2 regions of the Ruegeria sp. BHSA191 genome follow, and region 1 is predicted to be linked to the other one. Evidence: riboswitches for the same ligand, from Rfam matches in the RefSeq annotation. Region 1 holds a riboswitch; the other holds the start of a gene.
The links. Region 1 has a riboswitch for cobalamin ahead of AC2FNS_RS05815 (CbtB domain-containing protein). Riboswitches for the same ligand answer to the same signal wherever they lie in the genome.
Positions count from the first base shown of each region.

Region 2: linked by a shared signal. The riboswitch ahead of AC2FNS_RS02010 (hypothetical protein) and the one ahead of AC2FNS_RS05815 (CbtB domain-containing protein) in region 1 are both predicted to bind cobalamin.

Region 1 is NZ_JBXWSH010000004.1:98,495-108,798, reverse strand. It holds gene cbiE (precorrin-6y C5,15-methyltransferase (decarboxylating) subunit CbiE) at 1-527, shown strand, start outside; gene AC2FNS_RS05840 (cobalamin biosynthesis protein) at 524-892, shown strand; gene cobM (precorrin-4 C(11)-methyltransferase) at 889-1,683, shown strand; gene AC2FNS_RS05830 (cobyrinic acid a,c-diamide synthase CobB) at 1,676-2,992, shown strand; gene cobA (uroporphyrinogen-III C-methyltransferase) at 2,989-3,717, shown strand; gene cobF (precorrin-6A synthase (deacetylating)) at 3,710-4,453, shown strand; cobalamin riboswitch at 4,497-4,705, shown strand; gene AC2FNS_RS05815 (CbtB domain-containing protein) at 4,742-4,912, shown strand; gene AC2FNS_RS05810 (CbtA family protein) at 4,917-5,615, shown strand; gene AC2FNS_RS05805 (hypothetical protein) at 5,680-6,174, shown strand; gene AC2FNS_RS05800 (DUF1636 family protein) at 6,162-6,506, opposite strand; gene AC2FNS_RS05795 (DUF302 domain-containing protein) at 6,651-7,112, shown strand; gene AC2FNS_RS05790 (thiamine pyrophosphate-binding protein) at 7,192-8,811, shown strand; gene AC2FNS_RS05785 (CaiB/BaiF CoA transferase family protein) at 8,798-9,982, shown strand; gene AC2FNS_RS05780 (DeoR/GlpR family DNA-binding transcription regulator) at 10,113-10,304, opposite strand, start outside.
Region 2 is NZ_JBXWSH010000002.1:16,731-27,034, reverse strand. It holds gene AC2FNS_RS02020 (DNA polymerase III subunit gamma/tau) at 1-836, opposite strand, end outside; gene AC2FNS_RS02015 (protein-tyrosine phosphatase family protein) at 992-1,495, shown strand; gene AC2FNS_RS02010 (hypothetical protein) at 1,499-1,906, opposite strand; cobalamin riboswitch at 1,994-2,209, opposite strand; gene AC2FNS_RS02005 (TetR/AcrR family transcriptional regulator) at 2,238-2,810, opposite strand; gene AC2FNS_RS02000 (alpha/beta hydrolase family protein) at 2,894-3,751, shown strand; RNA gene ffs (signal recognition particle sRNA small type) at 3,814-3,910, opposite strand; gene AC2FNS_RS01990 (bifunctional 2',3'-cyclic-nucleotide 2'-phosphodiesterase/3'-nucleotidase) at 3,951-5,870, opposite strand; gene nudC (NAD(+) diphosphatase) at 6,015-6,998, shown strand; gene AC2FNS_RS01980 (SRPBCC family protein) at 7,037-7,504, shown strand; gene AC2FNS_RS01975 (prephenate dehydratase) at 7,525-8,358, opposite strand; gene AC2FNS_RS01970 (c-type cytochrome) at 8,478-8,987, shown strand; gene AC2FNS_RS01965 (extracellular solute-binding protein) at 9,157-10,304, shown strand, end outside.

The DNA.
Region 1 (10,304 bases):
TCTTCGAAACCGATGGGCAGATCACCAAACGGCCGGTGCGCGCGCTGACCCTGTCGGCGCTGGCGCCCGCTCGGGGCGAGCATCTGTGGGACATCGGCGGCGGCAGCGGCTCGATCGGCATCGAGTGGCTGATGTGCGACTCGTCCCTGACCGCCACCACGATCGAGCCGCGCGCAGACCGCGCCGCGCGCATCCGCGCCAATGCCGACGCGCTGGGACAGGATCGGTTGCAGATCATCCATGGCCCGGCGCCTGACGCGCTGGACGGCCTACCCTTGCCTGACGTGGTGTTCATCGGCGGCGGGCTGAGCGACGCGCTGCTGGACTGGCTTGCGGCCAACCTGCCCTCGGGCACCCGGCTGGTGGCCAACGCCGTGACACTGGAAAGCGAAGCAGTGCTGAGCCAATGGCACGCCAAGCTGGGCGGCGACCTGCTGCGGATCGAGCTGGCGCAGGCCGGCGACCTCGGCCCCCGGCGTGGCTGGAAATCGGCCTATCCGGTCGTTCAGTGGAGCGTGACCCTATGATCGTGGCCGGGCTTGGGTTTTCGTCCACCGCGACCTGCGCCAGCCTGCGGGCCGCGTTCGATCGCGCCACCGCCGGGCACGCGGTGGACGCGCTGGCCACCGCCGCCGACAAGGCCGGCCACCCGGCGCTGGCCGAATTTGCCGCCGCCTGCGCCCTGCCCCTGCATTTCGCGAACCCGGCCGATCTGGCCGGGCAACGCACCCTCACCTGCTCGCCCCGCAGCCGCGCCAGTCATGGCACCGGCAGCGTGGCCGAAGCTTCGGCCCTTGCCGCCGCCGGACCGGGCGCGCGGCTGCTTTCACCCCGACAGATCTCGGACGACCGGCTTGCCACCTGCGCGGTCGCCATCGGAGGACAGAGATGACCGTTCATTTCATCGGCGCCGGACCGGGCGCCGCCGACCTTCTGACCCTGCGCGGACGCGACATCATCGCCGCTTGCCCGGTGTGCCTGTATGCCGGGTCGCTTGTGCCCGAGGAGATCCTGGCGCACTGCCCCGAAGGCGCGCGCATCGTGAACACCGCGCCGATGGATCTGGATCAGATCATGGCTGAAATCAAAACCGCCCATGACGCCGGTCAGGACGTGGCCCGCCTGCATTCGGGCGACCTGTCGGTCTGGTCGGCGATGGGCGAACAGATCCGACGCCTGAAACAGATGGGCATTCCCGTCAGCGTGACCCCCGGCGTTCCGTCCTTTGCCGCCGCCGCGGCCGCTTTGGGCACCGAACTGACCCTGCCCGGGCTGGCACAATCGGTGGTGCTGACGCGGACCTCGGGGCGCGCCTCGTCCATGCCCGAGGGCGAAACGCTGGAAAACTTCGCCCGCACTGGCGCCACACTGGCCATCCACCTGTCGATCGGCAATCTGGACAAGGTAGTGGCTGACCTGACCCCCGCATATGGCGCCGATTGCCCCGTGGCCGTGGTGTACCGCGCCAGCTGGCCGGACGAGCGGATCGTCCGCGCCACCCTGGGCACGTTGAAGGAATCGCTGGACGAGAGCATCTCGCGCACCGCGCTGATCCTGGTCGGGCCGGCGCTGGCCGGTGAAGGATTCGACGAAAGCTGTTTGTATTCAAAGACCTATGACCGCCGTTACCGCCCACAAAGCGCCGACAGCCCGTGGTCGAGCTGGAGTCACGGAGATGACTAACCCGCCCGGACTGCTGATCTCGGCCCCATCCTCGGGGACGGGCAAGACAACGGTGATGCTGGGCCTGCTGCGCGCGCTGGCCGAGGACGGGCTGACCGTGCAACCCTTCAAGAGCGGTCCCGACTACATCGACCCGGCCTTTCACCGGGCGGCGGCGGGGCGGGCCTCGTTCAACCTGGACAGCTGGGCGATGGGCGCGCCATTACTGGGCGCGATTGCAGCGCAGGCCAAAGGCGCCGACATCGTGGTGGCCGAAGGGTCGATGGGCCTGTTCGACGGGGTCGCAAAGCCGGGCGAACTGGGCCATGGGTCCAGCGCCGAAACCGCGCTGCGCATGGGTTGGCCCGTGGTTCTGGTGCTGGATGTGGGCGGTCAGGCTCAGTCGGCTGCGGCCACGGCGCTGGGGTTTCGGATGTACAACCCCGACCTGCCCTTTGCTGGCGTGATCCTGAACCGCTGCGCCAGCCAGCGCCACGAACGCCTGACCCGCCTAGGGATGGAGCGCGCGGGCCTGCCGGTTCTGGGCGTTTTGCCCCGGCGCGGCGACCTGACCCTGCCCGAGCGGCATCTGGGCCTGATCCAAGCGGTCGAGCACCCCGATCTGGAAAGCGCGATTGCCGGATACGCGGCCTTCCTGCGCGCGCATGTGGATCTGGAGGCGATCAAGCGGGCGGCCTCCTCGGGCCCGATGGGGCCGTCGTCGGCCGCGCTGCCGCGCCCTCCGGCGCAACGGATCGCGTTGGCCCAGGACGCGGCGTTTTCCTTTACCTACCCGCATCTTCTGGAAGGCTGGCGGGCGGCCGGGGCCGAGATCCTGCCGTTCTCTCCTCTGGCGGACGAGGCGCCGGCCCCGGATACCGATCTGGTCTGGTTGCCCGGCGGGTACCCCGAACTGCACGCCGGAACCCTGGCTGCGGCAGAGCGGTTCCTGACCGGCTTGCGCAAACATGCCGAAACGCGGCCCGTGCATGGCGAATGCGGCGGCTACATGGCCTTGGGACAAGGGCTGATCGACAAGGACGGCACCCGCCACCGGATGGCCGGGCTGCTGGGCCTGGTCACTTCGTACGAAAAGCGCAAATTCAACCTGGGCTATCGCCGGGCCGAGTTGTTGGCCGACATGCCCGGATTCTCTGCTGGAACCGCGCTGCGGGGGCACGAGTTCCACTATTCTTCGATCGTCGAGCAGCCCGATGCGCCCCTGGCACGGGTTTTTGACGCCGAAGGCGCCGAAGGCCCACAGACCGGATCGCGCCGCGGGCATGTCACCGGTACGTTCTTCCATCTGATCGCAGAGGCCAGCGCATGAACGGTTTCGTTTCCTTCATCGGGTCCGGTCCCGGCGACCCAGAGTTGTTGACCCTCAAAGCCGTGGACCGGCTGCAAAAGGCCGACGCGGTGCTGTTCGACGATCTCAGCAGCGGGCCGATCCTGAGCCATGCGCGCAAAGAGGCCGACCTTGTGGGCGTGGGTAAGCGCGCCGGGCGGCCCTCGCCCAAGCAGGACCACGTCAGCCGCCTACTGGTGGAGTACGCCCAGACCGGCCAACGAATCGTGCGGCTGAAATCGGGCGATGGCGGCCTGTTCGGGCGGCTCGAAGAGGAACTGGTGGCCCTGCGCGCCGCCGGGATCGCATACGAGATCATTCCGGGCATCCCCTCGGCGATTGCCGCGGCTGCCGCGGCAGGCATCCCGCTGACCCGGCGCCTGACCGCGCGGCGGGTGCAATTCGTCACCGGCCACGATGTCAGCGGCAAGCTGCCCGAGGACCTGAACCTGCCCGCGCTGGCCGACCCGAGCGCGACGACGGTGGTGTTCATGGGCAAGCGCACCTTTCCCATGCTGGCACGGGTTCTGCACACGCATGGGCTTCCGCTGGACACCCCTGCGCTAATGGCCGAATCGGTTTCGACGCCTCAGCAATCGTTGCACCGGTCCACCGTCGGCGCCCTGGCCGAGCGCCTAAACTCCGAGATCGGTACCGCGCCGGCGCTGATCCTCTATGGTCCGCTGGCGGAGAGCGACGATGATTGATCTGGTCTTGGTCGGGATCGGCACCGGCAACCCCGATCATGTGACGCTTCAGGGCGCGCAGGCGATCCGCGCCGCCGATCTGATCCTGATCCCGCGTAAGGGCGTCAACAAGGCCGATCTGGCGGGGGTGCGCGAGGAAATCATCCGCAAGGTCATCGACACACCGCCCCAAATTGCCTATTTCGACATCCCCGAGCGCCGGTCACAGGACGGCTACCTGCGCGGCGTGGATGAATGGCACGACGCAATCGCCCTGCGCTGGCAGGAGGCGATGGCTCGGCACCCCGAGGCACGCACCGTCGCCCTGCTGATCTGGGGCGACCCGTCGCTCTATGACAGTTCGCTGCGAATCGCGGCGCGGCTGGACCCGCAGCCGAACACCACCGTGATCCCAGGCATCACGGCGCTGCAGGCGCTGACGGCGGCCCATGCCATGCCCATCAACGAGATCGGCGCGCCTTATCTGGTCACCACCGGCCGGCGCATCCGCGACGAGGGCTGGCCAACCGACGCGCATACGGTTGCGGTGATGCTGGATGGCGCGTGTTCGTTCCAGACGCTGAACATGGCCGATTTTGACATCTGGTGGGGGGCTTACGTGGGTATGCCCGAGCAGATCCTGATCAAGGGTCCGCTGGCCGATGTGGCCGACGAGATTCTGCGCACGCGCACCGAAGCCCGCGCCCGGCACGGGTGGATCATGGATATCTATGTCCTCAAAAAGCGCGGGATTTGACGCGAAAGGTCGCAAATGGCGATTGCGCCATAGCGGCATTCACGTCTAAATGGACGGGTCTGGTCCTGCCGGAGACATCCGGATGCTAAGAGGGAATTTGGTGCGGCCTGCGCGCAGGTCAAATCCAAAGCCGCCCCCGCGACTGTAAGCGGTGAGCCCTGTTCAACCAGCCACTCCCGATCCGTTCGGGGGGAAGGCGAACAGAGGCGCTGACCCGCAAGCCAGGAGACCTGCCAGGCGAACAATGAAACACCGGCCGTCGGGTGCGGCGGCACAGGAGGACAGAAAATGACGACACAAACGCAAACCGCATCAACGGTACGCGCCGGCATGCTTTCGGCAGTGTTCGCGGCGGCCTTGGGCCTGGGGATCATTACCGTGGCCGGTCACGTTCAGGCATCGGCGCTGCATGACGCCGCCCATGACGTGCGCCACGCTACCGGCTTCCCCTGCCACTAAACCAATGTTCAGCCGCATTCTGACCAGCGCGTTGTTCGCTGGTGCCGCAGCCGGGTTGATCGTCGCCCTGCTGCAGTTGCTATTCGTGCAGCCCGTGTTGCTGCACGCTGAACTCTATGAATCCGGGGAGTTGGTGCATTTCGGGGCCGAGGCCGTGTCGGCCCATCCCGAGCTGCCGGGCATGTTCTCGGACCTGACCCGCGACGGGCTGAGCGTGGTGTTCACCATGCTGACCTATACCGGCTATGCGCTGGTTTTGGTCGCCCTGATGTCGCTGGCCGAGGCGCTGGGCCACCCGGTTGACGGGCGCACGGGCGTGTTGTGGGGCCTGGCCGGTTTCATCGCCTTTCATCTGGCGCCGGGTTTCACCCTGGCCCCCGAGGTTCCGGGCGTAGCCGCAGCCGATGTGTTCGCGCGGCAAATCTGGTGGTGGGCAACCGTCGCGGCTGCCGTGGTGGCGCTGTGGCTGATCGCCTTTGGTGGCAACATCGTCAGCTATCTGGTCGCGGCCGTGCTGCTGATGGCCCCGCACCTGATCGGCGCGCCGGAACCCGACGTGTTCACCGGGCCGGTTCCGACCGAGATCGGGGCCCTGTTCGCCGCGCGCGCCTTCGGCGTGGGTCTTGCGGCCTGGGTGCTGCTGGGTGCTTTTGCCGGGTATTTCTGGCAAAGCGAGGGCAAGCGCGTCGAAGCCGCGGCCTGATCCCCGAAATCCCACGATCCGCCGGCGACCAACTGGCGGATCATCTGCTTTTCAAGGAAACAAGATGACACGCTCGCTTGCACTATTTGCGATCGGTCTGGTCTTTGGCGGGGGCGCCGGGTTCGTGCTGGCCGCAGCCAACGGCGTCACCTTCGACGGTCACGACCATACCGACCCCGCTCAACACGGCGGCCATCACGTCGAGGCCACGGCCCATGATCACAGCACCGCCATCAACCTGCCCGCCGGACCGGATGCGCCGGGGCTGGAGATCGCCGTCACCCCTGACCCGATGGCGGGTTGGAACCTGCATGTGGTGCCAAAGAACTTCCACTTCTCTCCGGAGAACGCCTCATTGGCGGACAGGCCTGGCGAAGGCCATGCGCATGTCTATGTGAACGGCGTCAAGCTAGCGCGGCTTTATGGCGACTGGATGCACCTTCCGGACCTGCCCAAGGGCGAAGCGACCATTGAGGTCTCGCTGAACGCCAACAGCCACAGCCCGCTCGCCGTGGATGGGGTGCCTGTCAGCGCCTCGGTCACGGTTCAGGTGGACTGAAGCGCAGGGATCCGCGCCCGCAGACACAAGCGAAGCCGCCCGCACGGCCGGGCGTCCTCGATCCAGCCATTCGGGCTGTTCAGAATGGTCCGGCAGGTCGCCGCAATGTCATCGGCATCGGCAACCGGATCGATCCCCGAAAACACGTAAGACGCCAAGCTTTCCCCCTGCATCGCCACCACGGTCGGTTCATTGCAACCACTGAAACAGGCGTGCTCGGCGATCTCGACCTGCACGTCCAGTCCCGCAGCGCGCAGGGCTTCCAATACGGCCTGTCGCTCGGCCGGCTGGTCGCGCTCGCCCGCGCAGCTGCTGCAGATCAAAACACGCATGCCCCTCGCCTGCCTTTTCCGTTTCACACTGTCGCTTGTGCGGGTTTCGCACCCCCGGCGCAAGCCCGCCGCCCACGATATTGTGACTGTACGCATGCGGGATTTCGGGAAGACTTGGGCCACCCACGACCTGGAGAGCCCGTGATGAAACCTCTTTTGTTTTTCCTCGGCCTGCTGGCGCTTCCCGCGCTGGCGGCCGATATCGAACCCCGGCCGGGTTGGGCCGTCCACCCGACAGCCAAGGCCCATGACGCGCTGGTGGCCGACACGATCACAGCGGTCAAGGCAAACGGGATGGCCGTGGTCACCCAGGCCGGGCCGACCAAGGCCGCCGCCGCGCGCGGCATCACCATTCCGGGCAACCGGGTCATCGGCGTCTTCAACAACGACTATGCGGTGCGGGTTCTGGAACAATCGGTGCCCGCGATGATCGAGGCGCCGATCCGCCTCTATGTCACGGAAAACGAGGACGGAACCGCTACGCTGTCCTACAAGACGCCCAGCCTGGTCTTTACCCCTTACACCGATGGCACCGGCGCCCTGACCGCGATCGCCGCAGAGTTGGACGCCAAGTTCGCCGCCATCGCCGAGATGGCTGTCAATTAGTCACACTGACGTGATGCGGCTTGCGCCGGCCCGGAACCTCCGCAATCTGCTGCGCAACGGAACTTACGGAGCTTGTTCGATGCAGGACCTGTCCCCCCGCGCTGCGGACCTTCTGGCGCAACGGCTGTACGAGGCCGGGTGCCGCCACGCCTTCGGCATGCCCGGAGGCGAGGTGTTGACACTGGTCGATGCACTGGAACAGGCCGGGATCACCTTTCACCTGACCAAGCACGAAAACTCCGCTGGTTTCATGGCCGAGGCGGTGCACCACCGCGACGGCGCGCCAGCGATTCTGGTGGCGACTCTGGGGCCGGGGGCAATGAACGGCATCAATGTCGTGGCCAACGCGCTGCAGGATCGGGTGCCGATGATCGTGCTGACCGGCTGCGTCGATGCCGACGAGGCGCTGACCTATACCCATCAGGTCATGGATCACGCGCAGGTCTATCGCTCGATCACCAAGGGTACGTTCACCCTGACGGCCAAGGGCGCCGACATCATCGCCGACAAGGCCGTGTCGCTGGCCACGCAGCCTCGACCGGGACCGGTGCATATCGACGTGCCGATTTCCGTCGCCGATACCCGGGTGTCGGTCACCAAACGCCGACGGCTGACCCGGGCCGCCCGCGTCGCGCCCGAGGGGACATGCCTCGAGAAGGCCCGCCGCTGGGTGGCCGAGGCCGAGCGTCCGCTGGCGATCATCGGGCTGGACGTGCTGTATGACGACTCGCGCAGCGTTGTGCGGGCGTTTCTGGAACATTTCGGCATCCCGTTCGTCACGACCTACAAGGCCAAGGGCGTGGTGCCCGAGGATCACTCGCTGTGCCTGGGCGGTGCGGGCCTGTCGCCCCTGGCCGACGCGCTCCTTGTGCCGCTGGTCGAACAGGCCGACCTGATCCTGTGTCTGGGCTACGACCCGATCGAAATGCGCCCAGGTTGGCGCGAGATCTGGGACCCGGACGAGAAACGCGTGATCGACATCTCGGCCGTGGCGAATGACCACTACATGCACCAGGCGGGGCTGAACCTGGTGGCCGATACCGGCGCCACGCTTGAGGCGATCGCCAAGGGCAACCCTGCACGACCGACTTGGCCCCAAGGCCAACCGGCGCAGGTCAAGGCCGCATTGGCTGCGGCCTTTCCGACCGATGACGACTGGGGCCCCGCCGCCGTGATCGCCGAGGCCCGCGACACCCTGCCCCCCGAAACACTGGCCACCGCCGACAGCGGCGCGCACCGCATCCTCCTTAGCCAGATGTGGCAATGCTCCGAAGCGCGCGGCCTGATCCAGTCGTCGGCGCTGTGCACGATGGGTTGCGCCGTTCCAATGGCGATCGGCTTGAAACTGGCCGAACCAGACCGACCGGTGATCAGTTTTTCCGGCGATGCCGGTTTCCTGATGGTGGCCGGTGAGTTGTCGACCGCCGCAGAAATGGGCGGAAACCCGATCTTTCTGGTCTTTGTCGATGCCAGCCTGGCACTGATCGAATTGAAACAACGCCAGCGCCAGATGGGCAACCGGGGCGTCGATTTCGACCGGCATGACTATGCCGCGATGGGCCGGGCGTTCGGCGGCAACGGCCACACCGTGCGCAACCGCGCCGAACTGCGGGCGGCGCTGAAGGCCGCGATGGCCGCCGACACGTTCACCGTGATCGCCGCCGAGATCGACCGCGGAGGCTATGATGGCCGCATCTGAAGGGCCGCTGAAGGGCGTCAAGGTTCTGGATCTGTCGCGCATTTTGGCCGGCCCGACCTGTACGCAGCTGCTGGGCGATCTGGGAGCCAGCGTGATCAAGGTGGAAAACCCGGCCACCGGGGGCGATGACACCCGCCAATGGGGGCCGCCCTATGTCTCCGATGCGGATGGCAACCCGACCGACCTAAGCGCCTATTTCATGGCCGCGAACCGCAACAAGAAGTCCGTCGCCATCGATATCGCCACGCCAGAGGGGCAGGAACAGATCCGGCGGCTGGCTTCCCATGCCGACATCTTCATAGAAAACTTCAAACCCGGCGGGCTGGCCAAATACGGGCTGGACCATGAAACCCTCTCGCGCGACTTTCCGGGGCTGATCTACTGTTCGATCTCGGGCTACGGCCAGACCGGCCCGAACGCGGCCAAGCCTGGCTATGACCTGATGGCGCAGGGCTATGGCGGGATCATGTCGCTGACGGGCGAACCGGACGGAGCCCCTATGAAAGTGGGCGTGGGCATCGCCGACGTAATGTGCGGCATGTACGCGACCGTTGGCATTCTGGCGGCGCTGCGCCACCGGGATCAGACCGGCGAAGGCCAGCAGATCGACATCGCGCTGGTCGACAGCCAGATCGCATGGCTGATCAACGAGGGCGTGAATTATCTGACCTCGGGCCAGGTTCCACAGCGGCGCGGCAATGGGCACCCCAACATCGTGCCCTACGATGTTTATGAATCCGCCGACGGCCACGTCATTCTGGCCGTGGGAAATGACAGCCAGTTCCGGCGCTTCTGCGGCTTTCTGAACCTCGATCACCTACCCGACGATGCGCGGTTCGCCACCAACCCGGCCCGGCTGGAACACCGCGATGCCCTGAACGCGGTTCTGCGGCCCGCGCTGCAGCGGCTGGACACCAAGGCCATCATCGATGGCCTCGAGGCGCTGAAAGTGCCGGTCGGCCCGGTTCAGACACTGGATCAGGTCTTTGCCTCGGACCAGGTGGCCGCGCGGCAGATGCAGATCGACATGCAGGCCGGCCCCGCCCCCGTCAATCTGATCGGAAACCCGCTGAAGCTGTCCCGCACGCCCGTGACCTATCGAACGGCACCTCCGACCTTTGCGGCGGATACCCAAGCCGTCCTGGACGCGGACGACCCGTTCGAAGCATGACCAGGAACTGCCTTGATTGGGCGTATGTGGGGCCATCGCCCTGACGATCACACTGAACTGGGCGCAAAGTTGGACAACGGAAGTTTGGCGCGGCTCTGTGCGGCCCTTCTTGGACCAGAGCTTGCCGGTTTCAGCCAAAGTCCACCAACACGATTTCCACGTTTGCAGCGTCGAGCGCCGCGCGCAGCGGCCCCGTCGGCGCGGTATCGACCACGACGCTGTCCAAATCGGCCAGCGCGCCGGCGCGGACCAAACCCTTGCAGCCGAATTTCTGCGCATCGATCAGCAGGTGCCTGTTGGCCGCGCGCTGCAGCATCGTCCT
Region 2 (10,304 bases), on a different contig from region 1:
AGTTCGGTCAGGGCCCCGGCCGCATCGCCACGCAGGATCATGTCCATCAGGTCAAGAACGCGGCCCCGGTCGGCCAGCCCCAGCATCGCGCGCACCTGGTCGGCGGTGGTTTCGCCGGCGCCATGGCTGATCGCCTGATCCAGCAGCGAGGTCGCATCCCGGGCCGAGCCTTCGGCGGCGCGGGTGATCAAGGCCAGCGCGTCATCCGAGATTTCCGCGCCCTCGGCGGTGGCGATCTTGCGCAGCAGGCCGATCATCACTTCGGGCTCGATCCGACGCAGGTCGAACCGTTGGCAGCGCGACAGCACGGTGACCGGAACCTTGCGGATCTCTGTCGTGGCAAAGATGAACTTCACATGCCCGGGTGGCTCTTCCAGCGTTTTCAGCAGCGCGTTGAAGGCGCTGGTCGACAGCATGTGGACTTCGTCGATGATATAGATCTTGTACCGCGCGCTGGCGGCGCGATAGCGCACGCTGTCGATGATCTCGCGGATGTCGTTCACGCCGGTGCGGCTGGCGGCGTCCATTTCCAGCACGTCCACATGGCGACCTTCCATGATGGCCACGCAATGCTCGCACTGGCCGCAGGGTTCGGTCGTTGGTCCGCCATTGCCGTCGGGGCCGATACAGTTCATGCCCTTGGCGATGATCCGGGCCGTGGTTGTCTTGCCGGTGCCACGGATGCCGGTCATGATGAAGGCCTGCGCGATCCGATCCGCCTCGAACGCGTTTTTCAGCGTGCGCACCATGGCATCCTGACCGACCAGGTCGGCAAAGGTTTCCGGGCGGTATTTTCGGGCGAGAACCTGATAGGCGGGGCTGGACTGTGTGGTCATGTCTGCTCTGACGGATTCGTACTGACGATGCAGGGTAGAGTTCCCGGTGCCCCGCGTCCACAGCGCCGGTGCAGGTTTTTCGCTTTGGCGGTGGCGCTGGTTGGGCCATACTGGACCAATAGTTTCAGTGATGCGTTTCCCGAGGGGTGGTTTCGATGTCCAATCTGGTTGTTCATGCCCTGCAGGTCGGGGGCGGTTCGCTTGCCCTGACCTCGATACCCGGCGGAGGCGGCGACTACCGCGGCGACCTGGACCTGATCGGGGGCTGGGCGCCGGGTCTTGTGATCTCGATGACGACCCTGGCCGAGATGGTCGCCGTGGGGGCGGGAGATTTCGGATCGGACATCCAAGGGCGTGCTAGCCGCTGGGCGCATATGCCGGTCGCCGATTTTTCGGCGCCGGGGGATGACTTTGACGGCCAGTGGCCGCCAGTCAGCGCCGCCGCCCGCCATGCGCTGAGCGGCGGCGGGCGAGTTCTGGTGCATTGCCGGGGGGGCTGTGGACGATCCGGCATGGCCTTTCTGCGCCTGATGATCGAATGTGGCGAAGCCCCGGAACCGGCGCTCAAACGCCTGCGGGCCGTTCGCCCCTGCGCCGTGGAAACCGAGGCGCAGTTGCTCTGGGCCGTGGCGCCGGCTCGGGTTGCTACCCCGGACTGACCGTCAGATGACTGCCGGCAAGGCGTGTTCCGCCAGGGTGGTGGGATCCAGCGCGACCGCCTGCAGCATCGCGCAGGGTGACGTGTCCAGCCCCTGCGCGAGGCAGGCATCGGCCTGATCATTGAACATCAGGTCGGCATAGGCGTCCAAGCTTTGCGTATCTGCCCCTTCGCGTGCGCCGCAATACACCCGGATCAGGTCGGCGCGAGCGTCAAAGCGGGCCATGCAGCCCGGCGTGCAATGGGTCAGTTCGCTGCTGCCTTCCACCCGGAAATCGGGCGAGGTTGCCGCGTCGGCCGCCGCGACCGCCTGCGCGACCGACCGGGCCAGATGCGTCAGCGCCGGGCAGGTACTGCCCGTGCGTTGGCAGACGGTTGCGGAAAATTCGTGCGTGTTGGTCTTCCAGATCATGATGCGCCCTCCGCGCGCTGGGCGGGGCGGACCGGGGCGGACAGCCGATTTCACGGCCAGACCCTGCCCGGACACCCCGTCCGAGTTTCGGTTTCACGTTTGATGGCAGGTCTCCTGACTTGCGGGTCGTTGCTTTGCCGACCTTCCCAACCTTGCGGTCAGTGGTATCTCGGCATCGCTCTCCGCCTACAGTTGCGGGGGCAGTCCCGGCATTGGCCCGTTCCGATTGTCCCGGGGGGGGCCGCACCGTGTTCCCTTTTCATCCCGGCTGAAGGCGCGGGAACCATCACCCAATCGCTAGCGGTCAGGGTCGGGCCGAGTCAAGCCGCATTCAGTCGCGCGGCTGGAACCGGTCCCACGGGACATGCTCGGGCAACCGGCGCAGCACATTCGAATCCCGACGCGCGCGCGCCAGTTGCCAGCCGCCCTGCATCATGATGAACAGGGTGTCGGCCGCCATGTCAGGATGCGCGACGCCGAACCGTTCCGCGTGGCCGCGCACCTCGTCGATCCAGCTTTCGTACAGCCGGTCGGCATGGTCGCGGAAGGCCCGGTTGTCGGGGCTTTCGAACAGGGTGGCGGCGATCGGGCAGGTCTCCCATTGCGGCGAGGTGTCGAACAGTTTCGCGATCTTGTGGCAAAGGGTGGTGACCCCTGCGCGGAAATCCTGCGCGTCGTTGAACGCCGCCGCGATCATGTCGCGCATCCCGTCCGAAGCCCAGCTGGCCGCAGCGAGGGCAAGATCCTGCTTTCCCTTTGGAAAATGGTGGTACAGCGAGCCTTTGGGCGCCCGGGCCTCGGTCAGGATCTCGGTCAGGCCGACACCGTTGTAGCCCGAGCGCTGGAACAGCCGGGCGGCGGTCTGGGTCAGGCGATCGCGGGTGTTTTGCGGACGTCGGGTCATCTTGCACGCATCTTGACAGGGCTGGACCGATCGGTCCAGATGCAATGATTAGACCAATCGGTCCAGAGCGCTTGGAGGCATGGATGTTGGATTCGCAGCAGACCGTGAAAGTCGAGGATTTCGAGTTTTCGGCGAGCGAGGCAAACCTGTCGGCGCGGCTCTATGCACCGATGGCCAGGCCGGAAATCGCTGTCGTACTGAACGGGGCAACCGGCGTGCCGCGGGACTACTACCAGCATTTCGCGCGGTGGCTGGCCGCTGAACGGGGCATGGCCTGCCTGACCTATGACTATCGCGATTTCGGGACATCTCTGAAACGGCGCCTGAAAGACTCGGATGCCACTATGGCCGGTTGGGCGCTGAAGGACATGCCGGCGGCGCAGGCCGAGATGCGGCGGCGCTATCCCGATGCCAAGCTTTGGGTCATCGGTCATTCGGTTGGCGGGATGCTGGGGCCGCTTCAGCCCGGGATCGACCGGATCGACCGGATGATTTGCGTGTGTTCGGGGCTGGTGACCCTGGCCGATCATCCCTGGCCCTACAAAGGGTTGGCGAGCCTGTTCTGGTATGGTCATGTGCCGCCTCTGGTGCGTCTGCTGGGCTATCTGCCGGGGCGGATGCTTGGGTTCGGGTCCGACCTGCCATCCGGGGTCTATTGGCAGTGGCGCAAGTGGTGTACGTCACCCGACAGCTATCTGCCGGAACTAGGCGACACGCTTCCGCCGGCCGATTGGGGCCGAATGACGGCCCCGGTGGACGTCATCGCCCTGGAGGATGATCAGACGGTTCCGCCGCCCGCGGTCTGGCGGCTGGTCGAGTTGTACGGGCCTGCGGCGCGGCGTCATCTATTGACCCCGGCCGCCTTCGGCCTGCGCGAGGTCGGCCATGTCGGCGCCTTCGCCCGGCGCAGCCGCGCAATCTGGCCGCGGCTGATTGCCTGACGACCAGTCCGGCGGCCCTGCATCAGGGAATGATCGGAAAACAGTGTGCCATGACGGCATCAAGTGAGAGGTTGGACAGCGACCCAAGCGGGGCTCGTTGTGGCTGCTTCCTTCCGGACCTGACCAGGTTGGCGAGGCGCTTGCCCGCGCCAACCTCTCGACCGCCGATATAGGCATCACGCAGGCGCTTGGCAACCCGTCACGGCCACAGCCGAATCCGGAGAAAGCCCTGGTCGTCCAACCCAAGCAGCTCGGGGCTGAAAGCGGCCAGTTCATCCAGGTATTTCTCGGCGCCCGGTCCGGTGCGCAGCACGGCCGCACGCCCGTGGAAACCGGTCAGGGAAAAGCTGGCCGGAGCATCTTCGAGCGGATCGCGTTCCAGCGCTCCGGACAGGTAATCCCGGACGATCGCGCGGATATTCATGCGCGGCATCTGGATCGCCGGACTTTGCCGCAGGATCGGGAAATTGCCACCGCCATTGGCCCGATAGTTGTTGACGGCCACGACATAGGCCTGTTCCGGCGTGACCGGGGTGCCGTGATGGCAAAGGTTTCGTATCCGCCCATTCTCGTTACCGGTCCGGTGTCCCCCAAGGTCGAAACGCGGCGGGCATGACGGATCGATTTCGTAGGTCACCCCGTGCAGGACGTCAAAATTGTGCCCGGTCGCCTGCGGGTCTATCAGGTCTGCTTCGCGGGCGCCGTCGATTTGCCGGTAGACTGCTGCCGACATTTCCAGCCAATCCCGCAACTGCGCACCGGTAACGACGACCGCCCGCAACTCATTGGGAAACACATGCAGATCCGACACGTGGCGCAGGAACACGTCGCCCCGCGGAACATCGGTGAAATGGCGTGGCCCGGCCCGACCCCCGAATTTGGAGGGTGCTACGCTCGACAGCAGCGGAAGGTTTTCCAACTTCGACTCTTTCAGAACCGGCCGCAGCGCTGCGGCCTGGGCGGCGGCGACCAAGGTCAGGCCGCGATCCAGCCCGCAGAAAGTGAAATAGCTGTGCATGGCCTGCTCCGTCCGCCCGACCGGCGATGCCGCACGGCGGCGTGTCCGTGCGTGTCCGGTTTGGAACACTTGCATCATCTCGGGGTCTTCGGGCACAGGCCCCGCATCCGGCTGCGCAGGCTGAACAGAGCGAAGTCGGCCGGATTTCGCGACGATTTTCCACCTTGTCGCATCTCGCTCCAGCGTCAGGTCGATCACGCCCAGATGCGTTCCGGCGGTTCCGGGCATGACCACGGGCTTGCCGTGGATCAGACCGTTTTGCAGGTCCATGCTGGCCACCGGGTCCGGGACGTCTGCGGGAAACAGCATGTGCGTGTGCCCGGCCACGATGGCATCCACGCCGGCCAGAGCCGCCAGCTGGATCACCACGTTTTCGGACATGGGGGCAGGTTCGGCGTCACCAAGGCCGGAATGGGCAAGGGCAATCACCAGGTCACAGCCGCGGTCGCGCAGTTCGGCAATGCAGGTCCGGGCGGTGGAAATCGAATCGGCGACCTCGACCTGCCCGTCCAGATGGTGCGCTTCCCACCGGGCGGTCTGCGGCGGCAGGATCGAAAAAACGCCGACGCGCAGCGGAACCTCTTGGCCGCCGACCCGAATCCGACGTGTTAGTACGGTCCAGGGCTGCCAGGCCTGCGCCCGTCCAATGCGCCGGAGATTGCCGCACAGCACCGGAAACGGCGCGTGTTCGACGATGGCTTCCAGAACGGGCAGCCCGAAGCTGAAATCGTGGTTGCCAAGCGCGATTGCGTCATAGCCCAGTTTCTCGAAAGCCGACAACAGAGGATGCTGAGGGCCGGGCTGGTCGGCGGCCCAATCACCCAGCAACGTGCCTTGCAGCGCGTCGCCGTTGTCGAACAGCAGTACTTCGGCGCCCGACTGCCGGGCCTCTTGCCGGGCGACGCGGATCAGGCTGGCCGTGCGGGTCAGCCCGATGGCCTGGTCCGGCTGGTCGGCGTAATAGTCGAAGCTGGTCAGATTCATGTGCAGGTCCGTCGTCGCCAGGATGCGAAGGACGGATTGGATCGCTTGGCCATGCGCTTCGTGCGCCAAGGTTTTTGTTTTCAACTGCTCTGCTTTTGTGCGTTGTTTTAAATGCATGTTCGCCGAAAGGTAGAATATCCGTTTATTTGTCGGGCATCCATGTGTCTTTTTTGCAGGCGGTGCCGAACGGCGGCCTTGGCTTGGGCATTGCGCTGGGCCGACAGTCGTGGCAGCCCTTGAGCCAATCGCAGGAGCATGGACATGAAACGGGCAGAGCAGGTTACATTCGGCGGATCGGGGCTGAACCGTGCCGCTGATATTCGTGCCAACGGCGAAGAACTGGAGGCGGCCCGCAGGGACCCGATGTCGCGCTGCCTGTTGCTGTGGCGGGGCAAGATCTTGGTGCAGGGCGGCGATCTGGATCAGCTGGCCTGGGTGCCGATGACCCACGCTCTGGTGCAGAGCGGCCCCGGGGGTGCCGTCGAACAGCCCGTTTTCATGGGGACGTCCGACGCGGGCGCGCCCTTGTTTGCCGCCGACATATCTGATTGGCCGGCCGACGGGCTGGACTTGTCTGGAGTCGGGGCCTTTGTCGATCGCTCCGAGCAGCAGCATCCGAACCTGCCCACCGGTCATGTCTTTGCCGAGCTGCGTCGCATCATGACCCGTCTGTCGCCCCGCGATGCCGAAATCGCCGCGACGGCGAAGGCGGTGATCGGCTGGCACGAAACCCATCGGTTTTGCGCCCGGTGCGGAACCCGCAGCGCCCCGGCACAGGGCGGCTGGCAGCGGGCCTGCCCCGAATGCGGCGCCCAGCACTTCCCGCGCACTGATCCGGTGGTCATCATGCTGGTCACCTTTGGCGACGCAGTGCTGATGGGGCGCTCGCCCGGCTGGCCCGAGGGGATGTATTCACTGTTGGCCGGATTCGTCGAACCGGGCGAAACGCTCGAGGCCGCCGTGCGACGCGAGGTCATGGAAGAAGCCGGCGTGCCGGTCGGTGCGGTCAGCTATCTGGCCAGCCAGCCCTGGCCGTTTCCAGCTTCGCTGATGTTTGGATGTGCGGCACAGGCCCTGTCGCAGCGGCTGATGATCGATCCGGTCGAGATCGAAGACGCGATCTGGGTGTCGCGCGCTGACATGATGCAGGCCTTTGCCGGGGAACACCCGCGGTTGATGCCGGCGCGAAAAGGCGCGATCGCGCATTTTCTTCTGCGCAACTGGCTTGCGGATACACTGGACTAGCGAGACACTGGCAAAAATACCGAACGATCAAGGCGTACATGCAGTTTTCGGCACAGGAAGACATTCAGGTCCCCATCTCGGACGTTTTCGAGATGGTCGCGGATTTCGGGCGTTTCGAACGCATGGCGCTGCGGCGCGGGATCGAGGTGCGGCGGACCTTCGATACGCCTTCCCCCGGGGTCGGCGCCTGTTGGGATGCCGAATTCAAGGTGCGCGGTCGAACGCGCCGCATGTCGGTCGAACTGGCCGAGTTCGAACGCCCGTCGCTGATGCGGTTCGTGGCCGCGGGTAAGGGCATGACCAGCCTGACCACGGTCGAGTTGCTGCCGCTGTCGCAGCGGCACACGAGGTTGTCCATCGAAATGTCGCTGGCCGCCCAGACTTTGCCCGCACGGCTGTTGCTGCAATCGTTCAAGCTGGGAAAAACTCGGTTTCGCCGCCAGTTCCAGTTGCGGCTGGGTGATTTCGCCCGCGAAATGGAAACCCGGTACGCGCACGGGGGCTGACGGCGCCCGGCAGCAAGTCGCTAGCCCCGAGGCCGCGCGGCGGGATAGACCCCCAGTATTTCGACATTCGTGGTGAAATGCTGCAACTCGTCCATCGCCAACTGCACGTTGCGGTCGTCGGGATGGCCGACGATGTCCGCATAGAATTGCGTCGCCGTGAAGGAACCGTCGACCATGTAGCTTTCCAGCTTGGTCATGTTGATGCCGTTCGTCGCGAACCCGCCAAGCGCCTTGTACAGCGCCGCCGGGATGTTGCGGACCTGGAAGACGAAGCTGGTGATCATGCCATGCGCACCCCGGCGCGTCTCGTCCACTTCGCGCGACATGACAAGGAACCGGGTGGTGTTGTCGTCATTGTCCTCGATATGCCGAGCCAGAACGTTCAGCCCATAGATCTCGCCCGCCAGTTCGCTGGCAAGGGCTGCCGAGTGTTTGTCTCCGGCCTCGGCAACCTCGCGCGCGGCGCGGGCATTGTCGGGGCTGACCCGGCCCCGGATGCCGTGTTCCTGCAGAAAGCCCGCGCATTGCGGCAGCAGGACCAGGTGTGAATGCGCCTCGGTAATGTCTTCAAGCGTTGCGCCGGGGACCGCCAGAAGGTTGATGTGCACACGCACGAAGGCTTCGTCGATAATGTGCAGCCCGCTGTGCGGCAGCAAACGGTGGATGTCGGCGACGCGGCCATAGGTGGTGTTCTCGACCGGCAGCATCGCCAGATCGGCCTGGCCCGACCGGACCGATTCGATCACGTCCTCGAAGGTGCGGCAGGGCAGGGGCTCCATGTCGGGGCGGGCCATGCGGCAGGCTTCGTGGCTGTAGGCGCCGGGTTCGCCCTGAAATGCGATGCGATTGGTCATTTGGTCGATTCCGTGCAACAAGTTACAGAATTGGGCGTTTGGTCGCGGTGTCTATACCTTGCCTCTTGCAAGGGGAAGCCTTAGACACCCCGCAGACAGCTGAAATGGACTCGCGATCAATGTTTGACACGATGACAGTTACCAAGGCCGCAGCCGGCCTGTTCGGTGCCTTTCTTTTCTTCCTCCTGGCGAAATGGGGGGCTGACGTTCTGTATAGCACGGACGCGCATGGTGAAATGGCCGCCTATGTGATCGAAACGGAAAGCGCCGGCGAAAGCGCTGACGGCGAAGAAGTGGTCTTTGCCGATCTGCTGGCCGCGGCCGATCCTGAAAAGGGAGCCAAGGTGTTCCGCAAGTGCTCGGCCTGCCACAAGCTCGAGAAGGGCGCGAACGGCACCGGCCCGTACCTGTACGCCGTCGTGAACCGTCCGATCGCATCGGCCGAAGGGTTCGGCGGGTATTCCGCCGCGATGCAGTCGCATGGCGGCAACTGGACGCCCGAGGAACTGGATGCCTTCCTGGCCAATCCGAAAGGCTATATCCAAGGCACTTCGATGAGCTTTGCGGGCCTGAAAAAACCTGAAGACCGTGCCGATCTGATCGCCTATCTGCAGACGATCGGCGGCTGATTGGTCAGGGTCCGTGACTTGCGAAAGCCGCTGCCGATGTGCAGCGGCTTTTTCGTCTCAACAAATCTTCACAAAGCGCTCACGCAGTCTAAACTTGCAACTGCCATCGCTGGCCCGTTAGCTAGCGTGGACAGACATGGAACCGAGACGAACGCGAAGGATGACCTGCATGAAACCCGTTTTACCTGGCGCGCGTGTACTGAGTATTCGGCATTGGGCGTCAGCGTTGGGGCTTTCGGCGGCGATCATGGCGCTGCAGACAGTGCCGGGCGTGGCAGATGAGGACGACATCATCCGCAGCCACGGGTATTCGTATTTCGGCAATCTGGACTATCCGGCCGACTATGCGCATCTGAACTATGTGAACCCCGATGCGCCCAAGGGGGGCGAGCTGTCGCTGGCGGCGTCGGGGACGTTTGATTCGCTCAACCCCTATTCCCGCAAGGGGCGGGCCGGTGCGTTGACCACGTTGCAATACGACCGGTTGATCGACAGTTCGGATGACAGCATTGGCCAGTATTACGGCGTGCTGGCCGAAAGTCTGGAATATGACGCCGACCGCAACTGGGTCATCTTCCATCTGCGCCCCGAGGCGACCTTCTGGGACGGCACACCGGTCACGGCCGAGGACGTCGTCTACAGCCACCGCCTGTTCATCGAGCAGGGCCTGCCATCCTATGCGCAGGCCGTGGGCCGCATGGTCACTGGCGCCGAAGCTCTGGACACCCACACGGTGAAATTCACCTTCAATCCTGAATTGACCGCCCGCAGCCGGATCGAGACGGTGGGGTCCACCCCGGTGTTTTCGAAGGCCTGGTTCGAGGCCGACCCGTCGCGTCGCCTGGACGAGCCGCGGCTTGAGGTCGCCGTGGGGTCGGGACCCTACAAGCTGGACAGCTACGACATCAACCGGCGCATCGTCTACAAGCGGCGCGACGACTATTGGGGCAAGGACCTGCCGTTCAACAAGGGGCGGTTCAACTATGACAGCATCCGGGTCGAGTATTTTGCGGATCAGACCGCGGCCTTCGAGGCGTTCAAGGCCGGCGAATACACATTCCGCATCGAAAGCGACCCCAAGCTGTGGGCGACCGGGTATGATTTTCCCAAGGTCGCGCAGGGCTATGTGGTGAAGGATGCGATCCCCGACGGCAGTCCGCCGAATCCGTCCGGTTTCGTGTTCAATCTGGCGCGCCCGCAATTCGCCGACAAGAATGTGCGCAAGGCGCTGGCGCTGGCGTTTAATTTCGAATGGGCCAATGAATCGCTCCTGTACGGTCTGAACTCGCCGCGTGATTCCTTCATCGAAGGCACCCC